4 regions of the Terribacillus sp. AE2B 122 genome follow, and region 4 is predicted to be linked to each of the others. Evidence: riboswitches for the same ligand, from Rfam matches in the RefSeq annotation. Region 4 holds a riboswitch; each other region holds the start of a gene.
The links. A riboswitch is a leader RNA that binds a small molecule or an ion and turns the genes downstream of it on or off. The one in region 4 is predicted to bind S-adenosylmethionine.
Positions count from the first base shown of each region.

Region 1: it holds a riboswitch for S-adenosylmethionine, as region 4 does, so the genes downstream of both, AE2B122_RS06065 (LLM class flavin-dependent oxidoreductase) here and ssuE (NADPH-dependent FMN reductase) in region 4, are expected to answer to the same signal.
Region 2: it holds a riboswitch for S-adenosylmethionine, as region 4 does, so the genes downstream of both, metK (methionine adenosyltransferase) here and ssuE (NADPH-dependent FMN reductase) in region 4, are expected to answer to the same signal.
Region 3: it holds a riboswitch for S-adenosylmethionine, as region 4 does, so the genes downstream of both, AE2B122_RS13780 (methionine biosynthesis PLP-dependent protein) here and ssuE (NADPH-dependent FMN reductase) in region 4, are expected to answer to the same signal.

Region 1 is NZ_LR700943.1:146,524-154,005, reverse strand. It holds gene AE2B122_RS06070 (NUDIX domain-containing protein) at 1-81, opposite strand, end outside; gene AE2B122_RS06065 (LLM class flavin-dependent oxidoreductase) at 156-1,175, opposite strand; SAM riboswitch class I at 1,279-1,390, opposite strand; gene AE2B122_RS06060 (LLM class flavin-dependent oxidoreductase) at 1,454-2,452, opposite strand; gene AE2B122_RS06055 (NAD(P)-dependent oxidoreductase) at 2,556-3,416, shown strand; gene AE2B122_RS06050 (anion permease) at 3,723-5,156, shown strand; gene helD (RNA polymerase recycling motor HelD) at 5,192-7,482, opposite strand, start outside.
Region 2 is NZ_LR700948.1:128,394-135,875, reverse strand. It holds gene AE2B122_RS16160 (gamma carbonic anhydrase family protein) at 79-588, shown strand; gene asnB (asparagine synthase (glutamine-hydrolyzing)) at 622-2,529, opposite strand; gene metK (methionine adenosyltransferase) at 2,663-3,862, opposite strand; SAM riboswitch class I at 4,047-4,152, opposite strand; gene pckA (phosphoenolpyruvate carboxykinase (ATP)) at 4,344-5,927, shown strand; gene ytkD (RNA deprotection pyrophosphohydrolase) at 5,975-6,451, opposite strand; gene AE2B122_RS16135 (hypothetical protein) at 6,479-7,009, opposite strand.
Region 3 is NZ_LR700946.1:265,841-273,322, reverse strand. It holds gene AE2B122_RS13785 (M20 family metallopeptidase) at 1-781, opposite strand, end outside; SAM riboswitch class I at 892-995, opposite strand; SAM riboswitch class I at 1,194-1,297, shown strand; gene AE2B122_RS13780 (methionine biosynthesis PLP-dependent protein) at 1,378-2,478, shown strand; gene AE2B122_RS13775 (aminotransferase class I/II-fold pyridoxal phosphate-dependent enzyme) at 2,490-3,662, shown strand; gene AE2B122_RS13770 (5-methyltetrahydropteroyltriglutamate--homocysteine S-methyltransferase) at 3,682-4,788, shown strand; gene AE2B122_RS13765 (sugar O-acetyltransferase) at 4,822-5,361, opposite strand; gene AE2B122_RS13760 (biotin/lipoate A/B protein ligase family protein) at 5,572-6,381, shown strand; gene lipA (lipoyl synthase) at 6,394-7,314, shown strand.
Region 4 is NZ_LR700942.1:972,460-979,941, reverse strand. It holds gene AE2B122_RS04970 (UDP-N-acetylmuramoyl-L-alanyl-D-glutamate--2,6-diaminopimelate ligase) at 1-484, shown strand, start outside; gene murF (UDP-N-acetylmuramoyl-tripeptide--D-alanyl-D-alanine ligase) at 487-1,839, shown strand; gene mraY (phospho-N-acetylmuramoyl-pentapeptide-transferase) at 1,918-2,898, shown strand; gene murD (UDP-N-acetylmuramoyl-L-alanine--D-glutamate ligase) at 2,898-4,250, shown strand; gene spoVE (stage V sporulation protein E) at 4,322-5,425, shown strand; SAM riboswitch class I at 5,680-5,786, shown strand; gene ssuE (NADPH-dependent FMN reductase) at 5,877-6,428, shown strand; gene AE2B122_RS04940 (MFS transporter) at 6,441-7,482, shown strand, end outside.

The DNA of each region.
Region 1 (7,482 bases), on a different contig from region 4:
GTCTCCATCACGATGGACTTCCTCTCTTTCTTTCACCCCAAGCTCCCGATGCTGCTCATCGAAAATCGTCAATAGCTCCATGTTTTGCCCCCATACTTATTCCTTTTTTACTAATGTAAGCGATATCTTCAGGCTTGTCTACCGTATATTTCCAATCAGATCGAGTTATCGCGCATTTCCTCGACTAGTGGCATGATTTCGTTCGCGAACCGCACCATCTCCTGCATATGCGGCGAAAACTGAAGCAGCAAAAGACTGACACCAGCGTGCTCGTATGCAAGTATCCGCTGTGCAATTTGTAACGGGGTACCAACCAGATGCGGCCGAAGCCCTCTTGCAGAAACAGCATCATCGCTAATTTTGCTTTTTTGTGCCAGCTCTTCCTCTGTTACATATGATTCGTAATCTCCGCCGGTAATTCTTTCCCATTCCTGGTAGGCTTCTTCCTCCGTTTCACGGCAAATGACATAAGCTGTCATACCGAATTCGGTAAATGGAGATTTGCCAGCTGCCTCACGACGAATCTGCATATCAGCGATCATACTGGCCACTTCCTGTACAGAGCCGCCTTTCATTACATATGCATCACATGTCTCGGCAATTGTCTGCCGTAAATAGTCGCTTTCTCCACCAGCATATAATGGCGAAATCTCTTTGGTCTTGCCTGCCGGTAAATAATCGACATGCTGTACTTGATAGTACAAGCCATCATATGTGTAACTGCTAGCTGTCCAAACTCCGCGCAGCACTTCAAAGAATTCCTCTGTTTGCATATAGAAATCCTCTGATCCTGCAATATCACCATCTAGGCGTTTTTGCTCCTCTTCACGTAAGAAAGAAACGACCGCTAGTGAAAAACGGCTATTACTAATCTGATCAATCATTACTGCCTGTCTCGCTGCTTCCACAGGCTGATCGATGCTTGGCCGGACTGCTGCCATAATGTGCAATTTATCGGTTGCCTCCGCAATAGCGCCAGCAGCTTCCCAAAAGTTCAGCTGCTGACCGGCATTTTTTCCTTGGTATAGGTAGGTGTCTGGCAGGAAGACCGCATCGAATCCTAAGTTTTCAGCCGTATGCGCAGTTTCCTTCACATCTGACAGGCTAAGCGGTCCTCCATCTTCCACATGACGCAGCCAGCTGCTTGAAACTGGCTGCCAGTATGCATATTTCATTGTTATTACTCCTTTTGCACATAGGAAATCCTACCGAACGACACATCGATTCTACTAAAAAAGCTTCTTCGATGAGAAGAAGCTCTGTATTGCAGCCGTCGTCATCTTATCACGCAGCTTTTGCTGCAGGTCGTAGCACCTTCCTGCAGGACTGCCCTCCTACAGTGGGTTGCCGGGCTTCATCGGGCCTTTCCCTCCACCACTCGTTATAAGATTTCTTATGAATTGTACTTCCTACTATACCAGATTAGCAGTGTCTGATTCAAACAGAATAACTGCTATTGCTTACGCTGATGTGCCTCCATCAAAAGACGGTACCCATCTTGTCTTGCTTTCTCTTCATAAACTGGACTGGTGAGCATGAACTCAACTTCCCCGCCGTAATAGTCTTCCAGCTCTTCAAGCTGCTGCAGCACCTCAGTTGGTGTCCCAATTACCATGGTAGGACGATTGTCCTCAAGACGCTCTTTTTCATAAGGAGACATTTTGTAGTCTGCTGCCTTATCCGGGCGCAGCATCCCTTTGACTGGTCTCCCTTGTTCCTGAAGCAGCGATGCAACTTCATGACTTTTCGCCAGCGCTTGTGCAGCTGCTGTCGTCTCCGCACAGAATAAAAACAGACTTACCATCATTTGCGGCTGATGCTTCCCTTCTTGGAAGGCTTTCTGATACACATCCAGCACTGCTGCATCTTTATCTCCACGTATGAATTGGGCATAAGCAAACCCGATTCCATGATATGCAGCAAGACCAGCGCTGCCTGCGCTTCCGCCAAGGAGCCAGACAGACGGAGCAGTGTTAATGTTCGGCATCGCTACCAGATCTCCGAAGCGATGCTTTTCTTCTTTTCTTATATCCAAATAATGAAGCAAATCACGTATTTGCCGATCATACCAATCCTCCGGTACAGCCTTATGCTCCTGCAGTGCCCTTTTTGCGGCTGGCATACCGCCAGGAGCCCTCCCGATCCCAAGGTCGATCCTTCCTGGATGAAGTGCTTCGAGCAATCTTGCATTTTCAGCCACTTTATACGCACTATAATGAGGCAGCATAACACCGCCTGATCCGATACGGATGCGGGATGTTTTGGCAGCAAGATGCCCCATCAGAAGCTCTGGACTGCTATGAGCCAAGCTGCCAGCGTGATGTTCGGACACCCAAAAGCGCGTATACCCAAGCTGATCAGCGAGCTCTGCCAGCCGCACTGTTTCTTCCAATGCATCTGCCGCATTGCCATCTTCTTTGATTCGGGATTGATCCAATATACTAAGCTTCATTCTACCCACTCCTTCTTTGTATCATATCCTGTGCGAAAGACTTTTAAAAACAATCCGTTTTTCTGTATGCTAGAAATGACCGAATAAAAAGGATGGTGCTCAAATGATCGGATTTATCGGATTAGGAATCATGGGACAAAACATGGCAGCAAACCTGCTCGAAAAAGGCGAACAATTAGTAGTCTTTAATCGCACAAAAGAAAAAGCCCAAGCACTATTGGATAAAGGTGCTAACTGGGCAGAATCGCCACGGCAAGTCGGGGAACAAGCTGATATCGTATTTACGATGCTGACAGACCCAGCTGCTGTCCAAGCAGTTGCTTATGGGGAAGATGGACTTTTCAGCGGCATGAAGGAAAATAGTTTGTGGGTGGATGTCAGTACCGTAAAACCTGCGTTCACAAAAGAGATGGCTGAAGCTGCTCGTGCGCATCATATCCGTTTTGTTGATGCACCCGTATCAGGTTCAAAGGCTCCGGCGCAGCAAGGTAAACTGCACTTTCTAGTTGGCGGAGACGAACAAGATGTTAAAGAGATCACCCCGCTGCTTGAGAAAATGGGACAAAGCATCCAGCATATGGGCGTCAATGGTAATGGCTCATCTACTAAGCTTGCAGTGAATATGCTGCTTGTTCAGTCTCTGACTGGTTTATCTGAAGCAATCAGCTTTGGGGAAGCAGTCGGTCTTGATCGGGAGCATCTGATGGATGTATTGCTCGCCCTGCCTGTGACAAGTGATATCCAAGCTGGGAAACGGGATACGATTCTCCAGCAGAACTTTGATCCGCAATTTCCTCTGGAGCATGCATACAAAGACTTGCAGCAGATTTCCGAAACAGCTTATGAAGCAGGCGCTCCTCTTCCGATGACAAACAGTGTTAAAGAACTGTATGCATTAGCGAAAAAGAACGGCTATGGCAAACAGGATGTCGCTGCCGTTTATGCACTTTTAGCAAGAGATTGACACATATTAGACAAAGAATCCGAATTTTTTCGGATTCTTTTTTTATTCTCATCTATTATTTTTAATTAACATTGGCATATTAACAATATGTACAGGGTATGTAGGCATAAGGTACTTAATTCATGTGAAGTAATTTTTTTGCATATTTTCACCAAATTATAATCATTATCATCTGTTTGGTTTATTAAATTTTTTTAATCAGTTAGAAACAGGCACTCTACTAGCAGAATACTTTCATATCAATATTTTTATGCTAAGATAATTATGGTTTTATTAATTTAATAACTTTCTAAAGGGGTCTTCATCATGGCTGATTCATCTAACAAACCAAAACGGGAGGTCAAATGGATTCCGCTCCTAATCACTGTATTGATCGGCGTAATTCTTTGGTTCGTCCCTTCACCAGATGGTGTACAAGCAGAAGCATGGCATTTATTTGCTATCTTCGTCGCTACGATCATCGGTCTGATCATTAAACCGATGCCAATGGGCAGTGTCGCTATCCTTTCGCTGACGGCTATCGTTTTGACGAAGACACTCGGACTAGAAGAAGCGTTGAGCGGATTCCAGAATAGTACAATCTGGCTCATCGTCATTGCGTTCTTTATTTCCAGAGGTTTCATCAAAACTGGTCTCGGGTCCAGAATTGCCTATTTGTTCGTGCGTCTATTCGGTAAAAAGACTTTAGGCTTGTCTTACTCGTTGATCGGCAGTGACTTGATTCTGTCACCGGCCATGCCATCTAATACTGCTCGTGCCGGCGGTATCATTTTCCCAATCATCCAGTCATTATCAAGTTCATATGGTTCTAAAAGCGGTGATGGTACAGAGCGCAAAATTGGTTCTTTCCTGACTTTTGCATCCTACCAAGGAAACGGGATCACTTCAGCAATGTTCCTGACAGCAATGGCAGCAAACCCATTGGCAGCCATTGCTGCTGAGAGTGTTACTGGTCAATCAATCTCATGGGGAAGCTGGATTCTTGCTTCCATCGTGCCTGGTATCATCAGTTTGATTGTTATTCCTTTCGTCATCTTCAAGCTGTATTCTCCAGAAATCAAGGAAACACCGAAGGCGACTGAAATGGCGACAGAGAAATTACAAAGCATGGGTAAACTAAAGCGTTCTGAATGGTATATGATCGGCGTGTTCCTGCTTCTCCTTGTATTGTGGATTTTCGGCGAAAGCTTCGGAATCGGCTCTACGACAGCAGCATTCATCGGACTTGTCGTTCTATTGCTGACAGAAGTATTGACTTGGTCTGATATCAAACAAGAGCAAGGTGCATGGGATACACTCGTATGGTTCGCTGTACTTGTTATGATGGCGAATTACTTGAACGAACTTGGCCTTGTACCTTGGTTCAGTGATATTATGGGGAATGTTGTAAGTACACTTTCATGGCCTGTCGCATTGCTTGTATTGGCTATCGTGTATTTCTACTCTCATTATTTCTTTGCGAGTAACACAGCACATGTGAGCGCCATGTACGCAGCCTTTCTTTCAGTAGTTGTTGCAGCTGGTGCGCCGCCATTATTGTCAGCCCTATTGTTAGCTTTCTTCAGTAACTTGTTCGGCTGTCTGACACACTACGGCAGTGGTCCTGCACCGGTATTCTTTGGCGCAGGCTTCGTCACCCAGCAAAAATGGTGGGGGCTCGGCTTCCTCATCTCCATCATTCACTTGATCGTCTGGATCGGTATCGGCGGACTATGGTGGAAACTGATTGGTCTATGGTAAAAAAAAAAGGAATCCTTATGGATTCCTTTTTTTTATTAGCTTGTATAAGTAGCAGAATCTGCTGCTTCGATAAACGGACTCAAGTTGCCAACGCTGTACATATGCAATTCATGCATCGCTCGTGTACAAGCTGTATAAAGTAAAGTGCGTTCCGATTCATGGCCATACGCCTCATCTGAGACATCATACAGTATAACCGCATCGAACTCGATACCTTTGGCCAAATAAGCCGGAATAACCGATAAACCTTTTTTGTATTGGGAAGTTGTCTCAGTAATCAGATCAGCTTCCATTTCTTCCTTGATCCAGTTATGCGCTTCTTTGCTCTCTTTGCTTGTCTTAGCGATAACTGCAATTGTTTCATAACCTGATTCCTGCAAAGAACGGATTTTCTCCAGGACTAGCCGGCGTCTTTCCGTTTCACCATTCGCTTTCGTCAGCGTCGGAAGATCTCCATCCCGGTTGAATGGCTGGATTTGCTTGGCATGGTCCAGGAGTTCCTTCGTGAAGTCGACTATCTGTCTTGTCGAACGATAGCTGCGCCATAGCTCGATCCGATGGCTGTCAGCTGTATTACCAGAGAGTACATTCTCCCCTGTCAGAGCATGCGCCTGAATCGCTTGGTTGATATCACCAAGCAATGTCATTCTCGCATTAGGGAAGGCCTGTTGTAAATAAGCGAATTGGAAAGCAGAATAATCCTGCGCTTCATCAATAAGCACATAACGAATTGTTTTATCCGAACGATCACCAAGCACCTTATCACGGAAATAGACAAATGGCGTCACATCTTCCCAATTCATGTACTTGCGAATAAGATTTTTCTTGGTTGTTTCATAAAGATCCGTCCATGATGCTGGCATTTCCGGTCGTCTTTCAGCTGTCAGCATACGCAGGTAAGACTTTTTCACATTGATGAAAGCATGCTTACGTACTTTCTTGATCAACGGGCGAAGCTTCCTTTCGACAACCCACTTGCGAAGGATCTCTTCTTCCTGCTTGTTCTCCTCAAAGTCATCTGTATCTGTGCGGTCTTTCTTTTGAAGCTCGGAAAAGGCTTGGACATAGTCTTCCTTCTCCATCAGCTCTACTTCTTCCCGCACCCAATCTTTCCTTGTTTCCCACTCACCCCAAAGCTGCAGCTTTTCTACGATCCAAGCTGCGGTCAGCTCTGCTCGATTCGAAATTGGTAAAGAATTGGATAGACTATAGAAATGAGATTGGATTTCCTGTTTACTCACGATGCGCTGCTTACGGAAGCTGACATCTTTGAAGATAAGCCCAGCTTGTTTGAATTCTTCCAGCTTGTCATCGATATACCGTTTGAAATCAAGACTTGCTTTATACTGAATCCCAGCCAGTCGCTGCTCTTTTTCCTCTCCGGAAGCAAGCAGCATATACTCCATTTGTTCGAATGGTGTCTCGATTGTCTCTCTGCCTTCCAGCTGAGCATCCATATGTGCATAAAAAGTGGCTTGCTTCATATTATCTTCGCCAAGCTCTGGCAGGACATTGGAGACATAGCTGTTGAACAGCGGGTTCGGCGACAACAGCACAATATTTTCAGCTGTGATGCGATCACGATAATGATAGAGCAAGTACGCAACACGCTGCAGTGCAGCCGATGTTTTTCCGCTGCCTGCTGCTCCTTGTACAATTAAATTAGCAGCCGACTCATTGCGGATGATTTGATTCTGCTCTTTCTGAATCGTAGCTACGATACTTTTCATCTCCGTACTTGCGTTACCGCCTAGAACGTACTGCAGCAGGCTATCGCCAATCGTTACTCCAGTATCGAACAAGGCTTCTAGCTTTCCGTTACGGATGATGAACTGGCGTTTAAGTGTCATGTCCCCTTGTATCTTACCTTCGATCGTTTCATATGAAGCACCACCAGGTGAGAAATCATAATACATACTGGAGATTGGTGCACGCCAATCGTAAATAAGGAAATCCTCTTCTTTCTCATCCATCAGACTCGCTAAGCCTACGTAGATTTCTTCGTCGTGATCAGCGCCCTCTTCCCTGAAATCAATACGACCAAAGTAAGGGTTGCGCTGCAATCGATCCAGCGTCTTCACTTCATTATGAATCTGCTGATGTGTCCGCTCTCGTTCACCTAAAAGCTCTGCTTGCTGCTTCAAGCTAGCCTGTGTTTCATTCACATCATCCGCTTCATCCAGGTTTACCGTTACATCCTCCCAGAAGTTCTTACGCAGATCGATTACTTTTTCTCTCAGACCTTGTATTAACCCTGCTGTTTTTTCTCGTTTCTTTTCAATCGTCTCTTGAACGCTGGCCACACGGGCTTGTTCGTCCTTCAAAT
Region 2 (7,482 bases), on a different contig from region 4:
CGCTCCTCGAATCCGGGATTGTCTTCTTTCCAAAAAATCTATTAATTCTATAAGAACATAAACGAAGGGAGTATTCAAATGATATACGAATACGACAAGAAACGTCCACATGTTCACAAAGAAGCTTATGTAGCTCCTGACGCCGTTATTACAGGAGACGTTACGATTAAAAAAGATGCCAGCATCTGGTTCAAGACAGTGATACGCGGTGATGTTTCTCCAGTTATGATTGGTGAAGGCGCCAATGTGCAGGATCTTTGTGTCCTACACCAAAGTCCTGATCTTCCTCTTATTATAAAGCAAGGAGCCACGATTGGTCACCAAGTTACGCTCCATTCTTGCACAATCGGAAAAAATTCCCTTATAGGCATGGGGTCAATTGTCCTTGATGGCGCGGTCATCGAGGATGGTGCTTATGTAGGCGCAGGTTCACTCGTCCCCCCAGGAAAAACAATTCCCTCCGGCAAACTTGCATTCGGCAGACCTGCCAAAGTAATACGTGATTTGACCGAAGCTGATTTCCAGGACATGGAGCGCATTCGGTTGGAATATATCAAGAAAAGCAAACAGTATAAAGAAACAACATAAAAAGCCGTTCCTCTTGCAGGAACGGCTTTTTTATTATGTGGTCTGCAGTTTGCTTTCCACTCTATCGACTTTTTGGAACTCAGCAAAGTCATACTTACGTTCTACGTAAATCTGATGCCATAGCATGAAAGCAAGTACAGTCCAGATTTTACGGCTGTAATCTCCCTTACCTTGGCAATGTGCATCTAACAGATTCAAGATGTAGTCTTTATGCAAAAGATGATCTGTTTGGCTTTCATGGATGAGTGTTTTCGCCCAGCCATTCAGTTCATTTTTCAGCCAGTGGCGCATTGGCACTGGGAAACCAAGTTTTTTCCGATGCAAAACATGATCCGGAACAATGCCTTCTACCGCTTCACGAAGTAAGCTCTTCGTTGTGTTGTTGGCGATTTTCAAATCTTCCGGAATCTCGCGGGCAACACGGAATACTTCTTTATCCAAGAATGGAACGCGAAGCTCTAGTGAATGTGCCATTGTCATCTTATCCGCTTTCAGAAGGATGTCTCCGCGCATCCATGTATGAATGTCGATATACTGCATTTGATCGACAAGAGATTCGTTTTTTACGTTCTCATACAATGGTGCTGTAATCTTCTGGTAGTGAACCGCATCACTGTATGTTTTTAATAGCTTCTGTTTGTCTGCATCCTCAAACATTTTAGCATTTCCAATATAACGATCTTTCAATGGCGTTGTACCACGCTCAAGGAAGCTCTTACCACGTACACCTTCTGGCAAGATTTTAGCTACTCTTGCAAGCAAGGCTTTTGCAGGTCCCGGAATACTATCGAACATGCGAAGGGATTCTGGTTCACGGTAAATATTATATCCACCGAACAGTTCATCCGAACCTTCTCCGGAAAGTACAACCGTTACATGTTTGCTAGCTTCCCTTGCCACGAAGTAAAGTGCCACAGCAGATGGATCAGCCAATGGATCATCCATATGCCACATGATTTTCGGCAGTTTTTCCAAGTATTCTTCTGGTGTAATGATATGGGAATAGTTTTCTACGCCGAGTTTCTCAGCTGTTTCTTTTGCCACATCTACTTCGGAGAATCCTTCACGTTCAAAACCGACAGAGAATGTCTTCAAATTCGGATTGAATTGCTTCGCAATGGCTACAATGATGGAAGAATCAATTCCACCTGAAAGGAAGGAACCGACTGGTACATCACTTCGCATATGCTTGCTCACGGAATCATGAAGCACATCCTGGATACGTGTGATCCAAGCTTGCTTGTCCATGATTTTCGGTGAGAATGTCGCATGCCAGTAACGATGGAATTCTATAGGTTCACCTTCACGCTTCACGAAGTAGTGACCAGGCTCTATCTTTTTGATACCTTCTGTCATCGTGAATGGTTCCGGTACATACTGGTAACTCAAGTAATGCTGCAGCGCTTCCGTATCGACTGTTTCTGATTCTTCCAGAAGTGTGATGCTTTTCTTCTCAGAAGCGAAGAAAATCTCATCTTCTGTTTCTTTATAGAAGAGCGGCTTGATGCCAAATGGATCACGTGCTCCGAAAAGTGTCTTCTTCTCTTTATCCCATAGCAAAATGCTGAACATACCGCGAAGCTCTTTGAATGCTTCCGTTCCGTATGTATGATACATCGCTGCGATGACCTCGGTGTCGGATTCTGTCTTGAACTCTGCGCCTTTTTTCAGCAATTCTTCACGAAGCTCTACATAGTTGTAGATCTCTCCGTTGAAAACCATCCAGATTCTCTCGTCGTCATAGCTTAATGGCTGAACACCAGCCTCGATATCAATAATACTCAAGCGGCGGAAACCGAATGAGACATGTTCGTCATGGTAATAACCTTCATCATCCGGACCGCGGTGCGTGATGATGTTGTTCTGTTGTTTGAATTTATCCTTATCAGCTTGCGTTAATTGTTTTACGTTTTTTCTAATTACGCCAATCAAACCACACATTTAATGTTAGCCTCTCTTTCATTACTTCTAGCCATTAATTATAGCATAAAACAATTCGGTTCTTGAAGGGAGATTATGGGTGCCGACACAAAAAAAGCAAGAGCGAAATTACCGCTCTTGCCTTTCAAGCAGCTTATGCAAATGTATAGCTTTCCAGCTGTACTGCTTTGTCAGTCTGCTCCCAAGGGAAGTTTTTATCTGTACGTCCGAAGTGACCGTATGCAGCTGTATCTTTGTAGATTGGCTGACGCAGGTTCAGCATCTTGATGATGCCGGCAGGACGAAGGTCGAATAAATCGCGTACCGCTTTCACCAATGCTTCTTCTGACTCTTTGCCTGTTCCGAAAGTATCGATACTGATGGATACTGGTTCAGCAACACCGATCGCATAAGCAAGCTGTACTTCACATTTCTCTGCAAGACCTGCTGCAACGATGTTCTTCGCCACATAACGTGCTGCATAAGCACCGGAACGGTCTACTTTTGTAGCATCTTTTCCGCTGAATGCACCGCCGCCGTGACGAGCATAACCGCCATACGTATCAACAATGATTTTACGTCCAGTCAGACCTGCATCACCTTGTGGTCCGCCGATAACGAATCGTCCAGTCGGGTTGATGATGTATTTTGTATTCTCATCCAGCAATTCAGCTGGAACGACAGGTTTGATAACAAGCTCTTTCAAATCGGTATGAATCTGAGCTTGCTCCACTTCTGGGTGGTGCTGTGTGGAGATGACAATCGTATCAATCCGTACTGGTTGATCGTTTTCGTCATATTCTACTGTTACTTGTGTTTTCCCATCCGGGCGCAAGTAATCCACAGTTTCATCTTTCCGTATCTTCGCCAGTTGCTTGGATAGACGGTGCGCCAATGAAATTGGCAGCGGCATATATTCTGGTGTTTCATTGCTTGCATAGCCAAACATCAAGCCTTGGTCACCTGCACCGATTGCATCGATCTCTTCGTCCGTCATCAGCCCTTCACGAGCCTCAAGCGCCTGATCAACACCACCTGCAATATCAGGAGATTGCTCATCGATTGCTGTCAATACAGCACATGTATCAGCATCAAAGCCATATTTCGCACGTGTATAACCAATTTCCTTGATTGTTTTACGCACGATGTTTTGGATATCTACATAAGCACTGGTTGTAATTTCACCTGCAACGAGTACAAGTCCAGTCGTAACAGTCGTTTCACAAGCAACACGGGCATTCGGATCCTTAGCTAGGATTTCATCTAATATAGCATCCGAGATCTGGTCACAGATTTTATCCGGATGCCCTTCAGTAACGGATTCTGAGGTAAATAATCGACGATTAGCAGTCATTCTGCCAAATCCCCCTTCAACTACAATTAATACGGAAGTTTTACTCTTTCCAAGGTATGTTATTAAGAAACTTGATAATGGGTGAAGGTTGAAAGAGCACTATCATTAGTATTGCTCTTTTTTTATTATTAAGCCGTTACATGAAAAAAACCTTCCATCATAACAGAAGGCTGGCTTATTCCCTCTCTTATCGTTCAAGGTATCCCTTGCTCAGGTTGAGCACCATTTCACAAAATGTGACGGTTGCCGGGTTTCTTAGGGCCTGTCCCTCCGCCTACTCTGAATAAGAGTGATTTTCCGTTCGCAACTATGTTATCGGAACAGCCTCCAGAAGTCAACAAAATCATGTTAATACCGACTTAAAAACTCGGAATTATTAACCAATAAAGCATTCACTTATCGATTGCATTTTAAAATAGTATGTATTAATATTTTAATGTGTTATACTAATTAAAACTTCTAAAAAAAAGGCGGGATCCAGATGCGAATGATGCACGCATTAACAGCGCTAGAAGAAATGCGCTCCCAATCCAATGTAAGGAAAAACCTATCAGCAGCTCAGCTGACGGAGGCGGCATTGTCCCACCAAGAAGCTCGTTTGACAAAGACTGGTGCTTTGCGGGCTGCGACAGGGAAATATACCGGCCGCTCACCAAAGGATAAATTCATCGTCAAAGACGAGCTTTCCGAAAACAAAGTAGACTGGGGAAAAGTCAACCAGCCTATTAGCGAAGAAACATTCGAGCAACTTTTAGGTAAAGTCGTAGACTATCTGCAGGCACAGGAAGAAGTATTCTCATTCCAAGGCTTTGCAGGGGCTGATGAACGTTACCATCTCCCAATACAAGTAATCAACGAATATGCTTGGCATAATCTATTTGCCCACCAATTGTTCATTCGGCCAAATGAGGAGGAGCTGACTGCACATAAACCTGCATTCACTGTCATCTCTGCTCCTGGTGTAAAAGCAGACCCACTAGTCGATGGCACTAATTCAGAAGCATTTGTCATCGTTTCCTTCAAACAGCGTGTAATCGTCATAGGTGGAACGGAATATGCCGGAGAAATGAAGAAATCCATCTTCTCCGTAATGAATTTCCTTCTGCCGCAGCAAGAAATCCTGCCAATGCACTGCTCTGCTAATGTAGGTTCAGACGGTGATACAGCACTCTTCTTCGGTTTATCTGGAACAGGTAAGACTACACTATCTGCTGATCCGAACAGACCTTTGATCGGAGATGACGAACATGGCTGGTCACCTGATGGAATCTTCAATATTGAAGGCGGCTGTTATGCTAAATGCATCAATCTTTCAGCTGAAAAAGAGCCAGAAATTCATGGCGCCATCAAGTTTGGCACTATTCTTGAAAATGTAGCTGTAGATGAAGCTGGCGTTTGTGACTATAAAGATGGTTCTGTTACAGAAAATACGCGTGCTGCTTACCCGATTGACTACATCAAGGGCAGCCTGGCGAAGAGCTTAGCTGGACATCCAAAAACAATCATTTTCCTGACCGCAGATGCAACTGGCGTGCTGCCGCCAATCAGTAAATTGACAACGGAACAGGCAATGTATCACTTCCTGAGTGGATATACGAGCAAACTTGCTGGCACAGAACGCGGTGTTACAGAACCTGAAGCTACGTTCTCGACTTGCTTCGGTGCTCCATTCCTGCCGCTGGCACCTTCTGTCTATGCTGAGATGCTCGGCGAAAAAATCAGTGAACATCAAGCAGAGGTGTATCTTGTCAATACCGGCTGGACAGGCGGAGATTACCATTCCGGTTCCCGCATGAAGCTTCCGTACACGCGCTCCATGGTCCAGGCTGCTCTCAGCGGAGAATTGCGTAATGCAGAAACTACTCAAGATCCAATTTTCGGCCTGCATGTACCTGTTTCCATTGCAAATGTACCAGCAGAGTTGCTGATGCCGGAAAATGCATGGGAAGACAAAGCAGCTTACAAATCGACCGCACAAGAACTTGCGGTAAAATTCCATCAGAACTTCACAAAATTTGATTTTATCGATGATGCTGTCCGCCAAGCTGGACCATTATATAGATAAAAAAAGAACTGCCCCAAAAGATGTTGATAGCTTTTGGGGCAGTTCTTTTACATTGTCTTTTCAAACTTATCTATATGATGCAATGCACTAGGCAGCACCTTATCTTTCATCATAAAGCTGTATTCAGCATGCTGTGCCAGATGGGAAGGGAACTTTTCGACCAGTACTGGCCCATATGTTTCCATGTAATTGGATTTCTTCCTCAGTTCCGAGATGATGGCATAATAGACATTCTTCACGATATGCCCGGCCTTGCCTGCCACGAAGTACTGACCGACATACTTCAGTTGCTGGACTACACCGCCAGTCTCTTCCATTACTTCCCGCAAAGCCGCATGCTCTGCCGTTTCTCCTTTTTCCACCTTACCGCCAGGGAACTCCAATCCCCTATCTTTATGACGTGTGAGAAGCCATTTGCTTCCGTATCGGCAAATCACCCACACATGTTTAGGCTGATCAGAAAATGGATGATCGGCGAAAGACATCTTCACTTCATTATTGTAGTAATCTCTGAACGTAATCATCTTCCCACTGCCTTCTTCACATCAAACCTACAAGTATTTGACTGCTGCTATCTTCCAGCCTCCGTCATACAAGAATTTGATCTCGATTGTATAGTTACCGTGCAAATCATCGGTATTGCTTTGTGTAATTGTAACATACTTATCGGAGTCTGTTTCCTCTTTGTATGAATTATCAGGATTGAACCAAGCTGGTGTCTCAGTCGGCAGAATGTACAAGCCGTCTGCTTCTTCCGTGAAATAGAAATCGACGATCGGTCCGCTTACATCTCTTGTAGCCACTTCGTCAAAACTTTTCAGCAATTCTTCTTTCGTATTATAGTTTAGAACTTTGTAATTTGTATCAATGTCTTGTGTGACTTTATCCATAAACGCAGCTGTAAGCTGTTCAATTTGTTCTTTATCCAGTTCCGGCTGCTCAGCAGCCTCATTTTTTTCTGCGTTTACTTGTTCAGCTGTTACAGCAGATATATTGTCTGATTGGTATGATAGCGCGAATGTAAATGGGACTAGGAGCGTGATGATAGCAGCTATTGCTTTTTTCCAAGTTGGTTTAAGCATAATTAGTCCTCCTTATGTAGTCATGTTATAGGTATTCCTCATCTTTCTGCTTTTAAAACCCAATTCTTTTGTAGGATTTTCTTACTGTTTGTCGTTTTCTGACACTTAACTTCAATTTGCATTTGAACAGGCATTACCCCCTTGTCTTTCTTTCAGCAATATAAAGAAGTGAAGGTTTAATTTGTAAAATATAGGGAAATAAGCATACGAATTACAAATGGCTTGATGAAAAGATACATACTATACCTTGAACTCAATTTCCTTTCTATCTGGCCAACTAAATAATATTGGAGGGTTAGCCTTGAAAAGAACTGAACCTAAGTTGGTTTATACCAGCCATCGCAGAAACTAAAAATCACTCGAAATAATGGAGAAACCATAGAAAACAATTGTAAAGACCATCAATGCCCTATGATGCAACGGTGGAATGTAAGACTTTTTCTCATGGCAATTACTTCACCTAGTACTGACGT
Region 3 (7,482 bases), on a different contig from region 4:
TTGCGGTATCAGGAATAACATTGAATGCCTGGCCAGATTGAAATACACCGAGTGTGACGACTGCTGACTCCAGCGGGTTGACTCTGCGGCTGACAATCTTCTGCAGGGCGCTGACAATATCACTTCCAATGACAATTGGATCTACAGCCTCTTGAGGAGCTGCGCCATGACCGCCTTTTCCTTGGATGGTAATCGCGAATTTATCCACTGCTGCCATCTTGAAACCTTCACCAACGCCGATCTTTCCGATAGGAGCAGCTGAATTAAGATGAGCACCGTATACATAGTCCACACCGTCGAGCGCACCATCTTCAATCATCGCATTGGCCCCGCCTGGCGGGACTTCCTCAGCAGGCTGGAACAAAAAGACCACTTTACCTTTCAGGCTATCTTTATGTTTGATCAATGCTTTGGCAGTTCCGAGTAATGCCGCAGTATGGCCGTCATGACCACAAGCATGCATCACGCCAGGTGTTTTGGATCGATAAGCTGTTTCTTTTTCATCTTCTATCGGAAGGGCATCGAAATCGGCTCGCAGCGCAATCGTCGGACCCGCTGTCTTTCCTGTAAGTGCAGCCACGATGCCATAGCCGCCGATGTTTGTCTGGATATCTTCGTAGCCGAAGCTGCGCAGTTTATCAGCGATGAAACGGGCTGTCTCCGTCTCCTGGAAACTCAATTCGGGATGCTGATGCAAATAACGTCTCCACTCAACGACTTCGGTGAAATTGTTTTCTAACTCCGTATGTACTTCCGCAAGCGTTTGCTTTATCTGTTCCATTTTCCAACCTCCTGTAACAATCTTGATATTTCCAATGAAAATAATCGGAATTGAACCTAAAAAAAGACCCTCTTCCAGACAGAAGAGGGTCTTTTAAAGATTTTCCGCTCTTCTTATCTTCAGTGTCAAACACCTGGAATTAGCACAGTACTGCGTCTTGCAGCCTGTTGCTTTGGTTTCGTTGGGCCATTCCCTCCACCAATCTCGATAAGAAATATCAGTTGTAAAGAAAAGGATAGACCGAAAAGTTCTAGGTGTCAATCCTATTTTTTGTCACTACTTTCCTTGATGTGCATCACCTTGCTAAAAATTCCATTAGAAAAAATTTCATTTGGCAGAAAATTTTAAAAAATGCTTGACTGTACATTCTTGTGTGATAACATAGCTTTAATATAAAAATTATATAGAACTTTTCTTATCAAGAGAGACGGAGGGACTTGGCCCAGTGATGTCTCAGCAACCAGTCTGAGAAGACACGGTGCTAAATCCAAAAGGTATCCGCCTTAAAGATAAGAAGCTGATTCGGTCATGGCTGAACCTTCTTCCTTTTTGGGGAGAAGGTTCTTTTTTTGTTGAAGAGAAGGGTGAGAAGCGGTATGGGATATAGTTTAGAAACAACATTCGTGCAGCTCGGAAATAAGAGTGATGGAGTAACTGGGGCAGTCAATCCGCCAGTGTATCTGTCTACTGCTTATGCACATGGCGGAATCGGCGAATCTACCGGGTATGATTATTCACGGACAAAGAATCCTACTCGTACTGTCCTGGAAGAAGGGTTCGCAGAGCTGGAAAAAGGCGACCGGGCATTTGCATGCAGCTCAGGCATGGCAGCTATTCAGCTCGTATTGTCACTTTTCCGTTCAGGCGATTCCCTGCTAGTGCCAGAGGATATTTATGGAGGTACGTATCGACTATTTGATTTCTATTCGGATGCATATGATGTGTCGCCGATTTATGCACCGTTTCGTTCCGTCGAAGAGACAGCGATGATGATAACGGATGATACAAAAGCAATTTTCCTTGAAACACCGACAAACCCGCTTATGCAGGAGATAGATATTGCTGCCTATGCGCAGCTGGCAAAAGCATACAATCTGCTGTTAATTGTTGATAATACGTTTCTGACGCCTTACTTCCAGCAGCCAATTACAGAAGGTGCAGATATCGTCATTCATAGTGCGACGAAATATATCGGCGGGCACAATGACGTTTTAGCTGGTCTTGTTGTGAGTAAAGGCAGCGAGCTATCAGATCGGTTAGCAGTATTGCATAACGGTACCGGAGCTGTCTTATCTCCGCTCGATTCCTGGCTTCTCATCCGCGGATTGAAGACGCTGCCGCTTCGAATGCGGCAGCACCAAGCAAATGCACAGCGTATCGCAGGTTACCTGGCAGAGGAGCCAAAGGTGAAAAATGTCCTGTATACAGGAAAAGGTGGGATGCTCTCGTTCCGCGTCCAGGAAAGCAGCTGGATTGATACATTCCTTCGCAGCATGAACATCATCACCTTTGCCGAAAGCCTTGGCGGAGTGGAGAGCTTTATTACGTATCCGACAACACAAACACATGCGGACATCCCTGTTGAGGAGAGGGAAGCCAGAGGAATTTGCGATTGTCTGCTTCGTTTCTCGGTTGGAATTGAAGAAGCAGAGGATTTGATTGGTGATTTACAGCAAGCATTCGCCAAACTGGATTAGGAGGTCATCTAATGGAAGATCAACATGCTGAGACGACGTGTATACGGGAATCATACAACGAGCAGCGGACTAGTGCGGTGAACGTGCCGATTTATCTATCGTCAACCTTCCATCAGGAAAGCTTCGATGATTTCGGTCCATTTGATTACAGTCGTTCTGGCAATCCGACACGAAATGCACTGGAGCAGAAGGCCGCTGAATTGGAGTCCGGTTCAAAAGCTTTAGCATTTTCATCTGGAATGGCAGCAATATCCTCAGCGTTCATGCTGCTGTCGGCAGGTGATCATGTAATTGTAACCGAGGATGTATACGGTGGAACGTATCGTTTTGTGACAGAGATCCTTCCGAAATTCCAGATTAGTCATTCCTTTGTAGATTTAACCGATTTGGATGCTGTTGAAGCAGCTGTCCGCCCAAATACAAAAGTCATTTACCTGGAAACACCGTCTAATCCCTGCTTGAAGGTGACAGACATCCGGGCAGTTGTGCGGATAGCAAGGCAGAACGATTGTTTAACTTTCCTAGACAATACCTTTTTGACGCCGCTGTATCAGCAGCCATTGGCACTAGGTGTGGATGTGATCATCCATAGTGCAACCAAGTTTCTGTCAGGGCATAGTGATATTATCGCCGGATTGCTGGTCACAAAGGATATGGAGCTGGGAGAACGACTAGCTTTCATCCAGAATACATTTGGTGCTATTCTCGGTGCCCAAGACAGCTATTTGCTGCTCCAAGGAATAAAGACGTTAGGCGCAAGATTGCGACAGTCGACTGAAACAGCAGAGAAGATAGCTTTGTTCCTGCAGGAGCATCCGCTTGTGGAAGATGTTTTCTACCCTGGCTTGCCCACCCATAACGGACATGACATACATACCGGGCAGGCCAGTGGAAATGGAGCAGTACTATCGTTCGCTCTGCCAAGCAGGGCGCACGCGAAGGTTTTTGTGGAACAGCTTTGCATTCCTATTTTTGCCGTTAGTCTCGGTGCGGTAGAATCCATTCTTTCGTATCCGGCTGCGATGTCACATGCTGCCATGCCGGAAGCTGAGCGCAAAAAACGAGGTATAACAGATGGGCTCTTGCGTTTATCTGTTGGACTGGAGCATGTGGAGGATCTCATAGGAGATCTGCAGCAGGCCTTGAGAGCTGCTGAACGAGTAACAGAAAAAGTAGAAAACTAAAATGGGAGAGATGATGAACATGACAACTAAAACAAAAACGGCACCATTCAGAGCAGATCACGTAGGGAGCTTGCTTCGTCCAGATGTACTGCACAAAGCAAGACAGCAATTCAAAGAAGGCCAAATCAGCAAACAAGAACTTCGCGGAATCGAAACGTCAGAAATTAAAAGAATCGTCGACAAACAGATTGAAGTTGGCTTGGAGCTTGTGACAGACGGAGAATTCAGGAGAAGATTCTGGCATACGGATTTTCTGGAGCATCTGAATGGTATTACGGGTTATGTACCGGACACAGGCTATCTGTTTAAAGGTGAAGAGACAGAACGGTATAACATTAAAAATACTGGTAAAGTTTCATTCAATCATGATCATCCTTTCCTCGAGGATTATAAAGTATTCCAAGACATTGTCGCTGGCAGGGCAGTAGCTAAACAGACAATTCCTAGTCCGAATCAGCTCTTCCATACAGATATCCGTGATCAAACGATTTATCCAGATATCGAGGATTTTGCTGCTGACGTAATCCAGGCTTATAAAGATGCCATTCAAGCTTTCTATGATGCAGGGGTGCGCTATTTACAGTTGGATGATGTTTACATTGCTACACTTTCTTCTCCTGATGCGAAATTCGATGGAGAGCATTCTCGAGAATTCCTGATTGATTTGGCTCGCCGCGTGATCAATGGTGTATTGGAAGGTAAGCCAGAGGATCTTACTGTGACGACACATCTCTGTCGCGGCAACTACCGCTCCACATATATGTTTGGAGGCAGCTATGACTTGATTGCCCAGGACTTATTAGCGAAGGAGAAAGTCGATGGTTTCTTCCTTGAATATGACGATGAGCGCTCCGGTACATTCGAACCGCTTACCTATATTCCGAAGGACGGACCAAGAGTCGTTCTAGGCGTTGTGACTTCAAAATTCGGGGAATTGGAAGATAAAGATGCTGTGATTAGCCGGATTGAGGAGGCAACAAAGTATATCCCTCTTGATCAGATCTGCTTAAGCCCGCAATGCGGCTTTGCCTCTACACATCATGGCAATAAACTGACAGAAGAGGAACAGTGGGAAAAACTGCGCTTCATCGTCGATGTAGCGAAGACAGTTTGGCCAGAAGAGTAATACAGAAGCCGTCAATGTTGACGGCTTTTTTCTCTATTCTATATCCTTAATACGCTTCGCTGGGTTACCAGCAACAATCGTATTTGATGGTACATCTTTCGTTACGACAGATCCTGCAGCCACAATGGAATTGTCACCGATAGATACGCCGGCAAGTATGGTACAGCTTCCGCCGATCCAAACATCATTCCCTATTGTAATTGGAATGGCATAGCCGTCTTTTGTCCTGTCAACTGGCTGTATAGAGTGACCAGCTGTATATATTCCGACATTAGGTCCGATCATGCAATTGTCTCCGACCGTCACCTTTGCCATATCGAGCACAGTAAAGTTAAATCCAGCATAGAAATTTTCGCCTACTTCTATGTTATAGCCCAAGTCACAGTGAAAGTTATGCTCTATGGAAAGATGCTGACCACATTTTCCTAGCAATTCTCTTAACAATTCTTCTTTCTTACTTTCTTCATCTGGCGAGCTAGTATTGAAAGCATGCGTTAACATAGCAGCACGTTTTGTTTTTTGTTTAAGGTCGAGAGAGTCTCTTAAATATGTAACTTTCTCTTTGTTTCCCACAATAATTCACCTGACTTTTTTAATTTTTGTCTATTTTAACACGCTGACTTACATAAGTATGTACGAATAATTCAAATTGGAAAGTAATAGGGAGTATTTAATCCTAGTAAGATAGTAGGCTTTTGAGAAAGCGGTTGCTTCCATATCTTACCGTTGGTTAAAATTAAATTGTTAATATTATTTGAACTTTGTAAATAAGAAGGTGACAGTGTGCAGAAATGGGTTTTCTGGGACGATGGTGATCATTCGCCAGCCTTTAATATGGCGGCGGATGAAATGCTGATGCAATGGCACCGTGAGGGACGGATCGCCCCTGTGCTACGTTTTTACGGATGGAAGCCTGGCGGTTTTTCCGTCGGGTACTTCCAGAAAACAACAAAATTCAACTTGGAAGAAATCGAGAAGCGAGGATTTAAACTGGTACGCCGGCCTACTGGCGGCCAAGCAGTACTGCATCATCAGGAACTGACGTACAGCATTATCGTATCGGAGGAGTATTTAGGAATACCATCGACAATCAAAGAGGCATACAAAGTTTTATCCGAAGGGTTGCTGCTCGGCTTTGACAACCTGGGCATCAAAGCGGAATTCGCCTTACCTGCTGACTCAAAACCGAAGGGCACAGCCAATTGCTTTGAGGAAGCTTCTTGGTATGAAATCAATGTGGACGGAAAGAAAGCAGCTGGAAGCGCCCAAACCAGACAGAAGGGCGTCATCCTCCAGCACGGGTCAATCCCAATCTGGCTGAAACAAGAGGATTTGCTGGAATTGTTCCTATATCCAAGTGACCGTGTCAAAGAGCGTGCTTACAAGAGCTTTATGAACAAAGCTGCCAGTCTGCAGGAATTCATCTCTCCACAGACGACACTGGAAGAAATAAGAGCGGCATTCTATGATGGTTTTCAAAAAGGACTCGATGTAACATTTGAAAGACTTGAACTGGATGAAGAGCAACTAAAAACAATCGAACAGCTAGCCAAAGAGAAATACCAAAATCATGAATTCTTATACGCACGTTAAGGAGGAACGGAAATGGTAAAGAAAACAATGGCGCAACGACGGGAAGGCATGCTCCGCAAACCAGAGTGGCTGAAGATCGACTTCAATACGAATGAAGACTATATGGATCTGAAGAAAATGATGAGGGAAATGAATCTACATACAGTATGTGAAGAGGCAAAATGTCCGAATATTTATGAGTGCTGGTCAGTACGAAAAACAGCGACTTTCATGATTCTTGGATCAATTTGTACGAGAGGCTGCCGCTTCTGTGCAGTTACTTCTGGTAAACCGACAGAATTGGACTGGGCAGAACCAGAGCGCGTCGCTGATTCTGTTGCTAAAATGGGACTGCGCCATGCGGTTGTTACAGCTGTTGCCAGAGATGATCTGGAAGACGGAGGATCAGCAGTATTCGCGGAAACAGTCCGTGCCATCCATCGCAGAATGCCGAATACAACGGTGGAGGTACTGCCGTCCGATATGAAAGGAACGTATGAGAGCATCAAGACGCTGATGGATGCCAAGCCGGATATTTTTAACCATAATATCGAGACAGTACGGCGATTGACACCTTCCGTCCGTCATCGTGCAACTTATGATCGCTCACTTGAATTACTTGATCGCGTCAAATCGATTTCCCCGGATACACCGACAAAATCAAGTATCATGCTAGGTTTGGGAGAGACGAAGGAAGAGATTGAGCAGGCAATGGACGATTTGCTGGAACATCGTGTTGATATCATGACAATCGGCCAATACTTACAGCCATCATTCAAGCACCTGAAAGTACAGAAATATTACCATCCTGACGAATTCGCCGAACTGAAGGAAATAGCCTTGCAAAAGGGCTTCCGACACTGCGAATCAGGTCCGATGGTCCGCTCCTCCTATCATGCGGACGAACAAGTGAATCCAGAAGCGAGACAGCGTCAGTTTGGCGGTTGTTCGTAATAATCGATAAAGGAACATGCCTGTTGGCATGTTCCTTTTTAAATTTTTATCAGATATGCACATATGTGCGCGCGAGAGATAAGTTGTGTCATATGAGCGGTTTTTTGTTGATTCTACTTTGAAAGCGTTTTATATTAAGTGCATAAGGCATCCAACATTCATATGAAA
Region 4 (7,482 bases):
TGGCGTAGCGGGTCGATTTGAGCCTGTCATGGCTGGACAGTCATTTGGGGTAATTGTTGACTATGCACATACACCGGATTCGTTGGAGAATGTCCTAACGACGATAAAATCAATCGTGAAGGGCAGTATAATAACTGTAGTAGGTTGTGGCGGTGACCGCGATAAGACAAAACGCCCGCTTATGGCAGGAAAAGCTGTCCAGTATTCTGATACATCTATCTTCACTGCAGATAATCCGCGTTCTGAGGATCCGCAAGATATCCTTGAGGATATGGTCCAAGGATTGGAATCCAATCAGTATGTAATTGTCCCAGACCGGACGGAAGCAATTCAGCATGCCATCGAAATCGCCGGAGATGGTGATATCGTCTTGATAGCGGGTAAAGGGCATGAGACATATCAAATCGTAGGAAATCAAGTACTTGATTTCGATGATCGTCTTGTCGCAGCAGAAGCCATCAAAAGATTGGGATTAGGAGAATGACCATGCTATTTTCAAGTGATTTCCTATATGAAGTGTTCCCAGATGCGACGAAGCAGCAGGAATTCATCATTGCAGAAGTGAATACCGATAGCAGAAAAGAAGCCACAGACAGTTTATTTGTCCCAATCAGGGGAGAACGATTCGATGCACATGCTTTCATTGAACAGGCAGTAGCACAGGGGGCAGTTGCTTCCTTGTGGGACAGAACATTACCGATTCCAGAAGCTGCTTCGAGTATTGTGCTGTTCTTGGTAGATGATACGCTGGAAGCATTACAAAGACTAGCTAAAGCCCATCGCGAAGCAATTGATCCAATTGTTGTCGGCATCACCGGTTCGAACGGTAAAACGACTACAAAAGATCTAGTTACTAGCGTTTTGAAAGAAAAATATGAAGTGCTGGCGACCAAAGGTAATCTTAATAATCATATCGGTTTGCCACTCACTGTATTATCTATGCAGCCTTCCTGTGAAGTGCTTGTTTTAGAAATGGGTATGAGTAACTTCGGTGAAATCGAGCTATTGTCGCAAATTGCGCAGCCGGACTATGCAATCATTACAAATATCGGGGAGTCGCATATCGAATTTCTCGGTTCAAGAGAAGGCATTGCCAAAGCAAAGAGTGAGATTACAGCTGGCTTAGCTGAAGATGGCGTGTTGATTATTGATGGAGATGAGCCTCTGCTTGCGTTCCATCACGAAAAAGAGACAACAATCACGTGCGGCTTTGAAGAGCATAATAAACAGCAGCTCAAGATTGAGCAGACACTTGATGCAGCGACTGCTTTTTCAGTGAACGGTGAAAATTACACATTTTCTTTGCTTGGTGCGCATAATGTACGGAATGCAGGCTATGCAATCGTGCTCGGAAAAGAGCTGGGTGTCGATCAGCAGCTAATCCAGCATGCATTGCTTACTCCGTCAATGACAGGAATGCGTATGGAACAGCTTGCGGGTAAGAATGGAAGTAAAATTATCAATGATGCATATAACGCTTCTCCAACTTCCATGAAAGCAGCCATTGGGACAGTACAGGGTCTGCCGTTTGCCAGACGTATTCTCGTGCTTGGGGATATCTATGAAATAGGGACCGAATCCAAACGCTATCATCGGGACATTGCAGAAGCTATCACCGCGGATACTACGCATGTATTTACGATTGGTGAGGATGCGGATGAAATTACCGATGCATTAAAAGATACACCAATTACAGCCGTTCACTTCGGCGACAAGGAATCCTTGGCTGAGGCAGTGCTGCCATTGCTGCAGCAGGATACAATCGTTCTGCTGAAAGCATCACGCGGCATGAAGCTTGAATCCATACTTGACACAATCGCTGTTATGGAAGAGAATTAATAGCTGGTAATTAGAAACATGGCGCCACTGGCGCCAGTAATACACTGGACGGGTGCTTTTTAAAGGAGGAAAACATCAATGAACGTGGCATTATTACTTGTGACAATTGCAGTAGCATTCATCGTCACCGTCCTTATTTCTCCAATAATCATACCATTTCTGCGCAGGTTGAAATTCGGTCAGAGTATTCGTGAGGAAGGACCAAAATCCCATATGAAAAAGTCGGGTACACCGACGATGGGCGGCGTGATGATCATGATCAGCATTGTCGTATCTACATGGATCATGCATGCAATAGGCAATATCCATATTAGCTTGGAAACGTGGCTGCTATTATTCGTATTAATCGGATACGGTTTGCTAGGATTCCTGGATGACTATATCAAAGTGGCAATGAAACGTAATCTTGGATTAACGTCCAAGCAAAAAATGATCGGCCAGATCATTATTGCGATCGTTTTTTATGCACTGCTTCGATACAATGATTTCGGTACTTACATACAGATTCCGGGAACATCGATTCAGTGGGACCTCGGATGGGGTTATTTCTTCTTGATTCTTGTTATGCTTGTCGGCGCATCCAATGCTGTCAATTTGACAGATGGACTGGACGGTCTCTTGGCAGGTACTGCTGCGATTGCATTCGGAGCTTTCGCTGTAGTAGCGTACTATGATGTACAGCAGACACAAATTACTGTATTCTCATTGGCGGTAGTCGGAGCTTTGCTTGGATTCCTTGTATTCAATGCGCATCCTGCAAAGGTATTTATGGGAGACACCGGATCACTGGGACTCGGCGGCGCCATTGCAGCAGTGGCTATCCTCACTAAAATGGAAATCCTGCTGATTGTCATCGGCGGTGTTTTCGTTATCGAGACACTTTCAGTAATGATACAGGTCATTTCCTTCAAAACGACCGGAAAACGGGTCTTCAAAATGAGCCCGCTTCACCATCACTATGAACTGTCCGGTTGGTCAGAATGGCGTGTTGTAACGACATTCTGGGCTGTAGGACTATTATTCGCTGTCATCGGTGTTTACATGAAGGTGGGATTATGATGAGTGATTTTGAAACCAAATTCCCATATCAGAACGTGCTTGTACTAGGTTTGGCCAAGAGTGGATTTGCTGCTGCCAGCACATTGCTTGCCCACGGACGCAATGTTCGGGTTAGTGACCTGAATGCATCCAATCAAGAAGAACTGGTCCAAATTTTAGAGCAAAAAGGTGCTCAAGTGAAACTTGGTGTGCAAGAAGTAGAACTCCTGGAAGATATTGATGTCTTGATCAAGAACCCAGGTATTCGTTATGAAAATGTGATCGTTCAAACAGCAATGGAAAGAAATATTCCAGTGCTGACAGAAGTTGAACTTGCTGGATTGCTTCATAAGGGCACTTTGATCGGTATTACCGGATCAAATGGTAAGACTACGACGACAACGCTTGCTTATGAGATGCTTAAAGAAAGTCAAGTAAGTACGTACGTAGCTGGGAATATCGGTACAGCCGCATCCGAAGTTGCCGACAGGACAACAGAAGATGACCGGCTTGTTTTGGAGCTTTCATCTTTCCAGCTCCAAGGTATTGATCAGTTCCGTCCGAACATAAGCGTTATGCTTAACATTTTTGAAGCACATTTGGATTATCACCATTCTCTTGAAAACTATGAACAAGCGAAAGCGAATATTTTCCGTAATCAAGATGCAGGCGACTATCTTGTTTATAATGCGGAAGATGAGCGCCTTCGTGACATTGTCAAAGCAGCAAAAGCAACACTTGTTCCTTTTTCTGGTTCAAGAAAGCTGGAAGATGGTGCATGGTATGATGATACACATGTGTATTTCAAAGATGAACCGATAGCTGAAATGAAAGATATCTTGCTTGTCGGTGGCCACCAGCTGGAGAATATACTCGCTGCCTTAGCTGCTGCTAAGCTAGCCGGAGCAACTAATGAAGGTATTCAGCAAGTATTGAAGACTTTTTCAGGCGTTGAGCATCGGCTGCAGTATATCAAGCACATCAATGGCCGGGCATTCTATAACGATTCAAAAGCTACTAATATATTGGCAACTTCCAAGGCATTATCATCGTTCGATCAGCCGATCATTCTGCTTGCAGGCGGTTTAGATCGCGGAAATACGTTTGAAACACTTGTTCCGTTCATGGAACATGTGAAAGCATTGATCGTCTTTGGTGAAACAGCTGAAAAATTGCGAGAGACTGCTTATATGGCTGGAATCGAGCTTATCGAACATGCGAAGGATGTCAAAGAGGCAGCTGAAATTGCTTATCGCATCTCTGAAAGCGGCGATGTGATTATGCTGTCTCCAGCTTGTGCAAGCTGGGATCAGTACCGTACATTTGAAGAAAGAGGAGACATGTTTGTTGAAGCGGTGCATACCTTAGAGTAGGGGCTTGTCCTGCTCAGCCGCTTCGCTGCATGCGGACCCCCAATTCCAATCCAAGGAAATGGGGTTTTTCTTTGCGTAAATCTAATCTTCCGAAGACGGACTGGCTATTGCTCTTCTCTATCGGAGGCCTACTGACAATCGGTATCATCATGGTGTATAGTGCTTCTGCTGTATGGGCGGAATATAAATTTGACGATAGCTTCTTTTTTGCCAAGCGGCAGCTATTGTTCGCCGGTGTTGGTTTAGGAGCTATGCTGGTCATTTCCAGGTTGCATTATGAGATTTGGCGGAAATATGCGAAGGTTTTACTTTTGATTTGCTTTGTTTTGCTCATTGCCGTCTTGATTCCGGGTGTCGGATTGGTCCGTGGTGGTGCAAGGAGCTGGATAGGGGTAGGGGCCTTCAGTATCCAGCCTTCTGAATTTACGAAGCTGGGCTTGATCATCTATTTAGCTGTCTATCTTTCGGCTAAGCAGAAATATATAACTTCCTTGAGACAAGGATTCCTGCCCTCGCTCTTACTCGTTTTTACAGCTTTCGGTATGATCATGCTCCAGCCGGATCTGGGAACTGGTGTAGTACTTGTACTTACCTGTATGGTGATGATTTTAGTGAGCGGAGCCAGAATCTCACACTTCGTTGGTCTAGGTATTTTAGGGCTAGGTGCTTTCGCGGCGCTCATCTTGTCTGCGCCATATCGAATTCAGCGTATCACAGCTTTTCTGGATCCTTGGGAAGATCCGTTAGGGGAAGGATTCCAGATCATCCAATCCCTATATGCGATTGGACCTGGCGGGTTAATGGGGCTGGGGTTAGGCAATAGTCTGCAAAAATTCTTCTACCTGCCAGAGCCGCAGACGGATTTCATCTTTGCCATTCTAGCAGAGGAGCTCGGGTTCATCGGCGGCGCAGGTGTTATGCTTCTCTTCCTGTTGTTTCTGTGGCGAGGCATACAAGTTGCGCTTCGGGCGCCTGATGGCTTCAGTAGTCTGCTGGCATTAGGTATCACTGGTATGATTGCTATCCAGTGCATGATCAATATCAGTGTTGTTATAGGCTTGATTCCAGTTACTGGTATTACGTTGCCGTTTTTAAGCTACGGTGGATCTTCACTTACGCTTACGCTTAGCTCTGTCGGTATCCTATTGAATGTCAGCAGGTATAGTAAACTCTGAAAACATATGCTTCGTTGATGCTGAATTCTTGAGTAAAGTTAACTTCCGACAGAGCTTTGGAGAGGTTCACCTAGATATGTAGCTAAAACAGAATGAAATGTATGCCATGCAGGGACTATGATCACATGAGAAGCAAACGGAACAGTTTAAGTTAAAAATAATCTGTAAGAAAAAAGTACTGTGTTAAAAAATTCAGACAATTCCTGTTGACATTTATTAGTAACGCACGTATCATTGTAAACAATTTCATATAGTTCTTATCAAGAGAAGCCGAGGGACTGGCCCGATGAAGCTTCAGCAACCTCTGATTATGTCAGAAAGGTGCTAAATCCAGCAAGATTAATTTCTTGGAAGATAAGAGTGCGGGCGATTATCTCAAGCTCTCTTTTCTTCGGAAAAGAGAGCTTTTTTTCGTTTAGTCACTCTACTACAAAAAAAGGAGAATTGACAAATGACAGACATTATCATTCTAACAGGCAGTCCATCCAAACATTCAAGATCGCAGCTGGCAGCAAATTATGCAGGGAAACTGGCGGAAGCCCAAGGCTATTCTGTGAAGGAGATCAGCGTTACCGATTTTGCTGCGGAGGATCTGATTTATGCAAGATTCGACAGTCCGGCTATTGTGGAAGCAGGTCAAACCGTCAGCAGTGCCAAAGGATTAATTATTGCTTCACCTGTATACAAAGCAGCTTATACCGGCGTATTAAAAGCTTTACTTGATCTACTGCCTCAGGACGCGTTTAAGAATAAGCCGGTACTTCCGATCATGACAGGCGGCAGCCCGGCACATTTGCTTGCGATAGATTATGCATTAAAGCCGCTAATCGCGAATCTAAAAGGAGAGCCTTTACAGGGAGTATATTTATGCGATCACCATATCAATAAAGAGAACCCAAATCAGCCAGTGGCGGACGAAGAAACCGGTGTAAGAATTAACAGGCAGGCGAATCAGCTTGTTGAATCTATTCGCCGTAATCATGCTGCCAGTGCCGTGAAGTAAAGGAGGAAAGTGATGGGAGCAAAGAAAACATTATTTGGTATTCCGATTCAAGTCATTGGCGGGCTGCTGGCAATTTTGTTGTTCATGACTGGGGACGGCATTGAACAGGCATTTCTGTCTAAGTATGTTGTCGACATAGGATTCACTACCAATCAGTCAGCAATTATGTTCAGTGCTTACGGAATCGTACTCACACTGGCTTCTTGGCTTGCTGGTGTGCTTGGGGAAGTCATAGGACCGCGAAGGACGATGCTGATCGGGCTGGTGACATGGGTTGTTTTTGAAATCGGCTTTCTTTATCTGGGTCTTTACTTGGAAAGCTTTTCTATGATGGTGATCATGTACGGTTTGCGCGGTTTTGGCTACCCGCTGTTTGCTTTCGCTTTTATTGTGTGGATTGCTTACCGTACAGAAAAGCAAAAGCTTGCAACAGCAATGGGATGGTTCTTCTTTATGTTTGCTGGCGGTATCGGTTTTCTTGGCTCGTATTATCCGAGTATTCTGCTTCCGTACATTGGTGAAATGGCAACGCTTTGGAGTTCACTTATTTGGATTATCTTAGGTGGAATTCTAGGTGTTGCATTAGTAGACGACAAAGATCGCCAGGGAGTCAGGATTCAAGATCAAACTTCAGAAAATAAGTGGGCGGAGGCGCTAAAAGGAATCACGATTCTTTGGGAGAGTCCGCGCGTTGCTGCTGGCGGTCTCCTTCGTACAATTAATACAGCAGGATGGTATGGTTTCGTAGTTGTAATGCCAGGTTTTTTTACGAGTTTCCTAAATATTTCAACGAGTCAGTGGCTTCAGCTTTGGGCGATTCAGTCCGTCAGCAATATGGCAGCTGGTGTGTTATTTGGGATGATAGGTGACCGAATTGGCTGGGTTAAGGTAGTCCGTTGGTTTGGCTGTGTGGGAGCAGCTGTTTGTTCTTTGCTTTACTACTACATTCCGGCAGCATTCGGAGCAAACATTCCGCTGCTTGTACTGAACGCAATTCTTTTCGGTGCCGCAATTGCAGCTTTTGTTCCGCTGTCTGCTATATTACCGACGCTTG